Sulfuricurvum kujiense DSM 16994: one gene and its partners. The protein of the gene in region 3 interacts with the protein of the main gene of each other region in a pairwise test. Links are inferred from orthologs where the notes say so. Each region holds a gene or a part of one and is shown on either strand. Other genes may lie near its edges.

Region 1 (3,088 bases), 990 kb from region 3 along the record:
TTTAAACACACCGTCGTCGAAGATGAAACCGAAATCGCCAAATCAAACGTGCTCCTTATCGGACCGACCGGAAGCGGTAAAACGCTTATGGCTCAAACCATTGCCCGGGTATTGAACGTCCCTATCGCGATCGCCGATGCGACCAGCCTCACCGAAGCGGGATACGTCGGCGAAGATGTCGAAAACATCCTGACAAAACTCCTCCAAGCGGCGGACGGAGATGTCGAGCGGGCGCAGCAGGGGATCGTTTTTATCGATGAAATCGATAAAATCTCCCGTATGAGCGAAAACCGCTCTATCACCCGTGACGTATCGGGTGAAGGGGTACAGCAGGCATTGCTTAAAATCATCGAAGGGGCTGTCGTCAATATCCCTCCAAAAGGGGGGCGCAAGCACCCTAACCAAGACTTCATCCAAATCGATACCTCCGGTATCCTCTTTATCTGCGGCGGTGCGTTTGACGGTCTCGGACAGATTTTAGAGCGTAAAAAAGGTTCCAACGTCATGGGCTTCGGGCATGATAAACGAAGCAGCAGCGATATCGATGACAGCTTTGAAAACGTCGAACCGGACGATTTGGTCAGCTACGGTTTAATACCTGAGCTGATCGGACGTTTGCCGATCATCGCATCGTTGAATAAAATCAGCGAAGAGGAGATGGTCCGTATCCTTACCGAGCCGAAAAATTCTCTCGTTAAACAGTATACGAAACTTTTTGCCATCGATGACGTCGAGCTCACATTTGACAAAGAGGCACTGAATGCGATTGCCGCCAAAGCGCTGGCACGTAAAACGGGAGCACGCGGACTTCGCGCCATCATGGAAGAGACCATGGGAGATACGATGTATGAGCTGCCGGAATACAGCGGCTATGAAGTACTCATTACCAAAGAGGTAGTCGAGGACAACGTTCCGCCCGTCTATATTAAAAAATCAACTAAGAAAAGCGCATAGGAGAGTCAATGCTATTTAATAAACTTATCGGAATGTTCTCAAACGATCTCTCTATCGATTTAGGGACAGCTAATACCCTTGTCATTTCAAAAGGGAAAGGGATCATCATTAATGAGCCTTCCGTAGTTGCCGTTAAAACAGAAAAATACGGTCAGCAGCGCGTTCTTGCCGTAGGCCGCGAAGCTAAAGAGATGGTCGGAAAAACACCGGGCAATATTAAAGCGATCCGCCCGATGAGAGACGGAGTTATCGCCGATTTCGATATGACCGAAAAAATGATCCGAAAATTTATTGAAAAAGCGCACGGCCGTACGTCACTTATCAGCCCTCGTATCATTATCTGTATCCCGTACGGATTGACACAGGTTGAGCGTAAAGCGGTCCGTGAATCGGCTATGAGTGCCGGAGCACGCGAAGTGTATCTGATCGATGAGCCGATGGCGGCGGCAATCGGAGCGGGAATCGATATCCGCGAACCGAAAGGAAATATCATTGTCGATATCGGAGGGGGTACCACCGAAATCGGTGTTATTTCACTCGGAGGACTCGTTCTTTGCCGCTCCATCCGTGTTGCGGGAGATAAAATCGACCGTGCCATCATGGATTACATCAAACGCAAATACAACCTTTTGATCGGTGAGCGCATCGCCGAAGATATCAAAATCAATATCGGTACGGCAATGCCGTTGGCGCAAGAGCTGAAAATGATCATTAACGGGCGTGACCAGGTCGAAGGTCTTCTCACGTCTATCGAACTCACCAGCGAAGATGCCCGCGAAGCGATGCGCGAACCGCTAAAAGAGATTCTCGAAGCGCTCCGTGACGTCCTTGAAAACATGCCGCCGGATTTGGCAGGGGACATCGTCAATAACGGTGTAATCCTTACCGGAGGGGGAGCACTCATCCGTCAACTTGACAAATACCTCTCTGAAATCATCAAAATTCCGGTTTACGTCGCCGATGAGCCGCTATTGTGTGTTGCACGCGGAACCGGCCGTGCACTAGAAGAGATCGATCAACTCCACGAACTCTTCGATAATGAATAAACAATCTTTAACCGTTGCTGCACTGCTTACCCTTTTGGTAGGCGGAGCACTCTATTTTACCAACTTCTTGCAATCACCTATCATATGGCTTACCCATTCGATAAAATCATCGTATCTTAACAGCGTCGAACACATTCAGCATGCCATTGATGAACACTTCTACCAACAGGCTATGATCATCGATCTGCGCGACAAAAACCGCTATTACGAAAAAGAGTTGTTAAATCTTCATCAGGTTGCCGATGAATATCAAAAACTTCTGCTCGAGTACAACAGCACGTTTAAAACGATGCCGGATACTGCTCTGGTCCGTACCCTCTCTTACGTCCGTTTCGGCGACCCCCATCGTGTGTGGATCGAAATGGAGAATTTTGACCCTAAAAAGGTATACGGACTTTTGTACCGAGGTTATGCGGCAGGCATTGTCGTCTCTAAAAACAACCATCCTTTAGCGCTTCTAAACGGAGACGTCAAAAGCTCATACGCCGTCAATATCGGAGCCTCTATGGCACCGGGAATCGTTCGGGGAAATAACGGACGCCAATTGATCGTTGAGTTTATTCCGACATGGATTCCGATTGCCGTGGGAGATGAAGTACAGACATCCGGACTTGACCGTATCTTTATGTCGGGTCTTAAAGTCGGAAAAGTCGTTTCGTTCACAAAAGCCAGCGGCTATCAAAGTGCCGTCATCGAACCTTATTTTTACGGCAAAAACCCCGCCTATTTTCATGTTATAACGAAGGTGAGATAAACGTTGTAATCGGATTTTAAGTGCTTCTCGTCTATAATAATAAAATTTTTATGACGAGGGGTCTCAATGCCAAAACGCGACGACATCAAAACGATATTACTCATCGGATCAGGCCCGATCGTCATCGGTCAAGCCTGTGAATTTGACTACTCAGGAACACAAGCGGTTAAAACGCTCAAAGAGCTTGGCTACCGTGTAGTTTTGATTAACTCGAATCCGGCAACGATTATGACCGACCCCGAATTTGCCGATCGAACCTACATCGAACCGATCAAGCCCGAAATCATCGCCGAAATCATCAAAAAAGAGAAAGTAGACGCCATCTTGCCTACTA
Region 2 (3,161 bases), 740 kb from region 3 along the record:
TCGTCTTGGTACAGGAACGCTATTATTCCGGCGGAACAATCATTATCGATCACGGCGAAGGGATATATTCATGCTATTTTCACCTCAGCCGATTCGATGTCAATGTCGGTGATCGTATTGAGCGTGGACAACCGATCGCACTCAGCGGTGAGAGCGGACGGATTACGGGTCCGCATCTTCATTTCGGGATGATGGTTCACGGCATACAGTCTGATCCGCTTGACCTTATTTCCCAATTTAATGCCCTTATTTCAAAGGATACCGATGAAACGCTTACTCTTCGCTAGTCTTATCACCGCTGCCCAGCTCAGCGCATTTTCGGCTACCAATCTCCAATATCTCTACGGCAAATTTGAAGGGCCGACATTTCTCGATACCCAAAGCGGCAACAAACATACGATAACGGCGGAACATTATCGTACCTGGGAGTACGGTGATCTGTTTGCATTTGCCGATTATGTCTATGCCCCGAACGGACTCCGTTTCAGCGGAGATAAAAACGATCTCTACGGCGAGATTTCTCCCCGTATCAGCTTCAATAAAATTGCCGGAATTCCTGTATCGGACGGATTTATTAAAGAATGGTATGCGGCTTTTCAATATAACGGATCGGATACCTATCATGCATGGCTTTACGGATTCGGCACCGATATGAATGTACCGGGGTTCAGTGTTTTCGGACTCAATCTCTATCGAAAAGTCCAAAATATCGGAAATGAGACCTATCAGCTCTCCGCCAACTATTACGCGCCGCTCGGTGAAAAATGGCATTTTGAGGGGTTCACAGATTGGACGACATGTGATTTTTTGAGCCAAAACCAATTGTTGTTCAATCTCAATTCAGTCTTTGGAATTAAAGAGGGGAAGTTGGAAATAGGGACGGAATGGCATTACTACCATGAAAACAGCTATCGAAACGATAATGATGTCTTTCAGGCGATGCTCAAATACAGCTGGTGAAGAGAGCTATTCAGTCTTTCTTCATCGCCACCCAAAGAAAACCGCCGACGCTTCCACTCACAAATATCCCTAAAAATACAACTTGAAGCCAGTCCGATCCGCTCACACAATTTCCTTTCCTCGCTCAGCGTCATCCGAGCAAAATTAATTTGGCGTAAGAATACTCTACTTAAGTTAACGATTTCTCTTTTAACTGCCCGCAGGCCGCACTGATATCCAATCCCTTGGAGTCTCGGATCGTGCACAGCACACCGTGCTTTATCAAATACTCTTGAAATGCAACCATATCCTCACGAGACGGGCGTTGATAATCCGACCCGGGATAGGGATTAAAATAGATCAAATTGACCTTGGCTTTAATACCGTGAAGAAGCTTGACCAGTTTTTTCGCCGAGCCCAAATCATCATTTTTATTTTTAATGACAAGATATTCAAACATCACCCGTTTTCGGGTATCGATCGGAAAACGCTTGACCGCATCGATGATTGAAGCGATATTGTACGCTTTGTTCATCGGGATCAGTTCGGTACGAAGTTCATCATCAACGGCATGGAGGCTGATCGCGATATGAACCCCTAAATCCATCTCTCCGAGCTTATCGATCTTGGTACTCAGCCCGCTCGTCGAGACCGTCTGACGCTTGCCCGAAATAGAAAGCCCCTCTTCGTCTTTGAGTATCGTGATCGCTTTGGCTAAATTGTCCAAATTATCCAACGGCTCCCCCATCCCCATATAGACGATATTGAGACGGCGATGCGCTGCGAGATTGTTATCCATCTTAACGGCCAACACCTGAGCGACAATTTCGCCTGCCGTTAGATCACGGGTAAATCCCCCTTTTGCCGTCAGACAAAACGAACATCCCACTTTGCACCCCACTTGTGTCGAGACACAGACGGTGTATCGCGCTTCATGTTCGATATTTCCCTCTTCATCGATGCTTTCGTCTTTCATTTTGAGCCAAACCGTCTCAACCGTTTTACCGTCACTCAGCTCGAAAAGATATTTAATCGTTCCGTCGGTAGAGCATTCCTTTCGGGCAATTTTAAGCGGCATAATCTCATACGTTTGAGCCAGCTCTTCGCGCATCGTCTTGGGAAGATTTTGCATCGTCTCAAAACTGGTGGCGTATTGATGGTAAATCCATCCCCATATCTGTTTGGCGCGGAACGAGGGTTTCACCATACCGGCGAGTTCAGCTTTGGTATAATCTAGAATGCACAGCTTACCCACGAATCATCCCTTTGTTTACTAAATGTTCTCGCAGCAGCACCTTCGCAAATCCGTGATTGCTGATAAAATCGCGGTGGGCATTCGTATCACAATAGTTGGTTATACAAAAAACACCCCCCGCTGGGATTCCGAAAATCTGGGCTACCCGCATAACACTGAAAAACTCCATGTTTTCAATCCCCATTCCCAAACCTCTCATTTGCTCCATCGCTTTCTCAGATGTTGTAATGTAGTTAGAAGAATTGACTATAACATCTTTAATGGTTTCCGTTTGTGCCGAAACAACGTTATCGATCGGGGTATAGGCGCTTTTATCCAAAAAGCCTAACTCGATGTTAGCCGCCGTTTTGGACTCGATGATCTCATGGATTTTATGTTCTCCGTAGCTTCCGGCACTTCCGACAAAGAGGATGAATTCCGGTTTGTGTACTAGAGCGTGACGGGTCAGATTGATTGCACTGTCAATCAATCCAACCCCGATCGGGGTCGCAAAATCAAACGTCTCGTTATTGCCCGCACACAGTATCATAATCGTACCGGAATCCCGTTAGCCGACAGGTAGCGTTTGAGATCCATAATGTCGATCTCTTTGTAGTGGAAAATACTCGCCGCCAGTGCCGCATCGGCACCGTGTTCAAACGCCTCTTTAATATGTTCCATCGTCCCCGCACCGCCGCTGGCGATAACGGGTACATTGACGGCGCGGCTGATCTGTTCCGTGATCGATAGATCAAATCCCGCTTTGGTACCGTCAGCATCCATCGAGGTAAGCAATATCTCTCCCGCCCCTCGATCTACGACCTCTTTAGCCCATTCCAGTGCATTGATCCCAGTATCGACACGTCCGCCGTTTAGATAGACGTTATATTGATTGCCGGTACGCTTCACATCGATCGCCACGACAATACATTGTGAACCGAATCGCTTTGCCCCCTCATCGATCAGTTCCGGACGTTTTATCGCGGCA
Region 3 (3,024 bases):
TCGCAAAGCGGTCAAAGCTGCCGGTGTCGAGGTTGAGAGTGTCGTTCTAAGCGGCTATGCTTCAGCTATCGCCGTTCTCAATGCGGATGAAAAAGAGCTCGGTGCCGCCGTCGTCGATATGGGAGGCAATACGAGCAATATCGTTATCCATTCGGGGCATGCTATCCGATACAACGATTTCCTCGGTGTCGGTTCCAACCACATCACAAATGACCTCTCTATGGCTTTGCACACCCCTCTGCATACCGCTGATAATGTCAAAATCACTTACGGTTCGCTGTATGCGCCTAGCAACGATCTTATCGAGCTTCCGGTTATCGGCGATGAAACATCCAGCCATGAGGTCTCTTTGGAAGTCGTTCATAACGTTATCTATGCACGGGTAGAAGAGACCTTGATGATTATCGCCCAATCGATTGAAAAAAGCGGCCTGAAAGAGCACATGGGTGCGGGTGTCGTCCTCACCGGAGGCTTTACCAAAATCGAAGGGCTTCGCGAACTGGCAGTTGCCATTTTAGACAATATGCCGGTACGCCTGGCAAAACCGACCGATGTGGGCGGATTATTCGATACACTCAGAGATCCTTCTTATTCGGGGGCTGTCGGTTTGATTAAATATCTGGCCGACGGCTACACTGCCTATGAGATCGATGTCAACCGTCGTATGCGTCATGCCGGCGAAGAGTCTGCAACGCATACCGGGTCGCTCCCCGAAGAAGCGCCGAAATTTGAACCTATCGCTCCGGCATCCTCTACTCCGACATCAGCGGCGCCAACGCCTCCGGTCAAGGATGAGAAGATAGCCGAATCAGCGACAATGGTCAATATCGGATCAAACAAACCTGTTCAAGATGATCAACCTAACCCTATTTCCAAGTTTTGGAATTGGGCAACTCAACTATTTTAATCACGTCAAGGAGCAAGCATGGAACCATTTTCAATTGAAGAATCAACAACACTCACCGGGGCGAGAATCGTAGCTGTCGGCGTCGGCGGCGGCGGCGGTAATATGATCGGCTATATGCTCAAAGAAGCTATTCCGGGCATCGAACTGATCATGGCAAATACCGATGCCCAAGTTTTGGAGCAAGGTTCTGCCGCTACCAAAATCCAACTCGGTGCAAAACTTACCAAAGGTTTGGGTGCAGGAATGAAACCCGAAGTGGGTAAAGAATCGGCGTTAGAAAGCTATGAAGATTTATCACGCGCCCTAGAGGGTGCGGACATCGTTTTCGTTGCGGCAGGTCTCGGAGGCGGTACAGGAACCGGTGCGGCTCCGATCATCGCCAAATGTGCCAAAGATGTCGGTGCATTGACCATTGCGGTTGTCACCAAACCTTTTTCGTTCGAAGGGAAAAAACGTCTCAAGCTTGCGGAAGACGGTCTTCAAGAACTTAAAAACGAATCTGACTGTATCGTTGTTATTCCAAACGACAAACTTCTCTCGATTATTGATCCGAAACTCGGAATCAAAGAGAGCTTTAAAATCGTTGACAGCGTACTTGCTCGCGCCGTTAGCGGTACATCGGGTGTTATTCTTGCCAGCGGCGACAACGACATCAACCTTGACTTTGCCGACTTACAAACTGTTATGAGCCACCGTGGTTTGGCTCTCATGGGTGTGGGTGAATACAAAGGTGAAAATGCGGCATACGAAGCGATTAAAAACGCTATCGAATCTCCGTTGCTCGATAACATGTCGGTTAACGGCGCACTCGGTGTATTGGTACACTTCAGTATGCACCCTGAGTTTCCGTTTATGGAACTCTCTGCGGCGATGGATGTCGTCCATAACAGCGTCGATGAATCAGCTGATGTTATCTTCGGTACGACTACCGATGAATCATTGCCGAAAGATTTTATCCGCATTACCCTCGTTGCGACCGGTTTTGAGAAAAAAGCGGCACAGGGAATCAATAACAGCGAGTTTGAAAACAAAGAGGCGGTTGCCGCAGCTGTTGATAAACCGCGTGTTGTAGCACGTCCTGCTGCCCGCATGGTAGCCAACGGCGACTACACGGAAGATTTTCTGGATGTTCCGACATTCATGCGTCAGCAAAGAGACTAAACCCTCCCTTCCATGCTCTCATTTGACACGCTCATGAAGGCCAAAACGCTCCTTGGCCTGAGCGATAAAGCTACCCTCTTTGATATCAAAAGCCGCTATAAAAGTATGATGCAGCAGTGGCATCCCGACAAACATCCTGAAGACCCTGAAACGGCTCACGCCATGAGTACACAGATCAACGAAGCCTACGCGATCCTTCTCGAATACTGTTCCAACTACGAATACAATCTGGATGAAAACTTTTTAAAAGAGCAGACCCTCACCCCGCAGGAGTGGTGGGCAAAGAAGTTTGGGGGAAGATAGATCAGTATCTCAATGAAATGCTATCGGCCCTTCGGCACGTGCATGGATAAACTGCTGAACGACGGCATTCGATGAGTTTTTAAAGGCCTCTTTATCCCCCGCTTCGACGATCACGCCGTCAAAGAGCATCGCATAATTGTCTCCCGCTTTAAAACTCTCGGCGATATCATGGCTGATAAGGACGGAGGTCATACCGATATCGTTACGCAAGCCGTTGATCATCTGCGTGATAAAGTCGCTGGTGACAGGATCTAAACCCGACGTCGGCTCATCGTATAAGATAACTTCCGGTTCCAATGCTAACGTGCGGGCAAGCCCTACACGCTTGCGCATCCCGCCGCTCAGTTCTTCGGGATAGAGCGATTTGACGATTGCAGGATCAAGACCTACCATCGTGAGCTTCTCGTCGATTTTATACTCCAGTTCCTTCGGAGTCAGTTTTTGATGTTCCCGCATCGGGAATGCGACGTTCTCACTAATGTTCATACTGTCAAACAACGCCCCGCTTTGAAACAAAAAGCCGACCTTCGTTCGAATAGCGCGCAAGGTTGTCTCGTCGGCGTTATCGACCCGTACCCCGTCAACCGTTATGGTTCCGTGATCAGGTTTTAACAACCCGACGATATGTTTGATAATCGTCGATTTTCCTCCGC

Evidence for each region.
Region 1: the proteins of ftsZ (region 3) and SULKU_RS09245 interact in binary tests that used the Escherichia coli proteins (3 or more experiments, as listed by UniProt). The link is inferred for Sulfuricurvum kujiense DSM 16994 from one-to-one orthologs.
Region 2: the proteins of ftsZ (region 3) and rlmN interact in binary tests that used the Escherichia coli proteins (3 or more experiments, as listed by UniProt). The link is inferred for Sulfuricurvum kujiense DSM 16994 from one-to-one orthologs.

The regions. Positions count from the first base shown.
Region 1 is NC_014762.1:1,845,323-1,848,410, forward strand. Bases 56-2,981 are described here. They hold SULKU_RS09245 (rod shape-determining protein), read left to right. Parts: upstream 56-962; coding sequence 963-2,000; downstream 2,001-2,981. Other genes in these bases: clpX (ATP-dependent Clp protease ATP-binding subunit ClpX), read left to right, coding at 56-954; mreC (rod shape-determining protein MreC), read left to right, coding at 1,993-2,754; carB (carbamoyl-phosphate synthase large subunit), read left to right, coding at 2,821-2,981. In the rest of the region: more of clpX, read left to right, coding at 1-55; more of carB, read left to right, coding at 2,982-3,088. UniProt on the Escherichia coli protein: Forms membrane-associated dynamic filaments that are essential for cell shape determination. Acts by regulating cell wall synthesis and cell elongation, and thus cell shape.
Region 2 is NC_014762.1:111,763-114,923, reverse strand. Bases 163-3,161 are described here. They hold rlmN (dual-specificity RNA methyltransferase RlmN), read right to left. Parts: upstream 2,195-3,161; coding sequence 1,130-2,194; downstream 163-1,129. Other genes in these bases: hisF (imidazole glycerol phosphate synthase subunit HisF), read right to left, coding at 2,720-3,161; SULKU_RS00585 (phosphorylase family protein), read right to left, coding at 2,187-2,723; SULKU_RS00595 (outer membrane protein OmpK), read left to right, coding at 265-960; pgp3 (peptidoglycan metallopeptidase Pgp3), read left to right, coding at 163-287. Also shown: more of pgp3, read left to right, coding at 1-162.
Region 3 is NC_014762.1:851,345-854,368, reverse strand. The notes cover bases 135-2,996. They hold ftsZ (cell division protein FtsZ), read left to right. Parts: upstream 135-925; coding sequence 926-2,068; downstream 2,069-2,996. Other genes in these bases: SULKU_RS04355 (ABC transporter ATP-binding protein), read right to left, coding at 2,381-2,996; SULKU_RS04360 (J domain-containing protein), read left to right, coding at 2,081-2,371; ftsA (cell division protein FtsA), read left to right, coding at 135-907. In the rest of the region: more of ftsA, read left to right, coding at 1-134; more of SULKU_RS04355, read right to left, coding at 2,997-3,024. UniProt on the Escherichia coli protein: Essential cell division protein that forms a contractile ring structure (Z ring) at the future cell division site. The regulation of the ring assembly controls the timing and the location of cell division.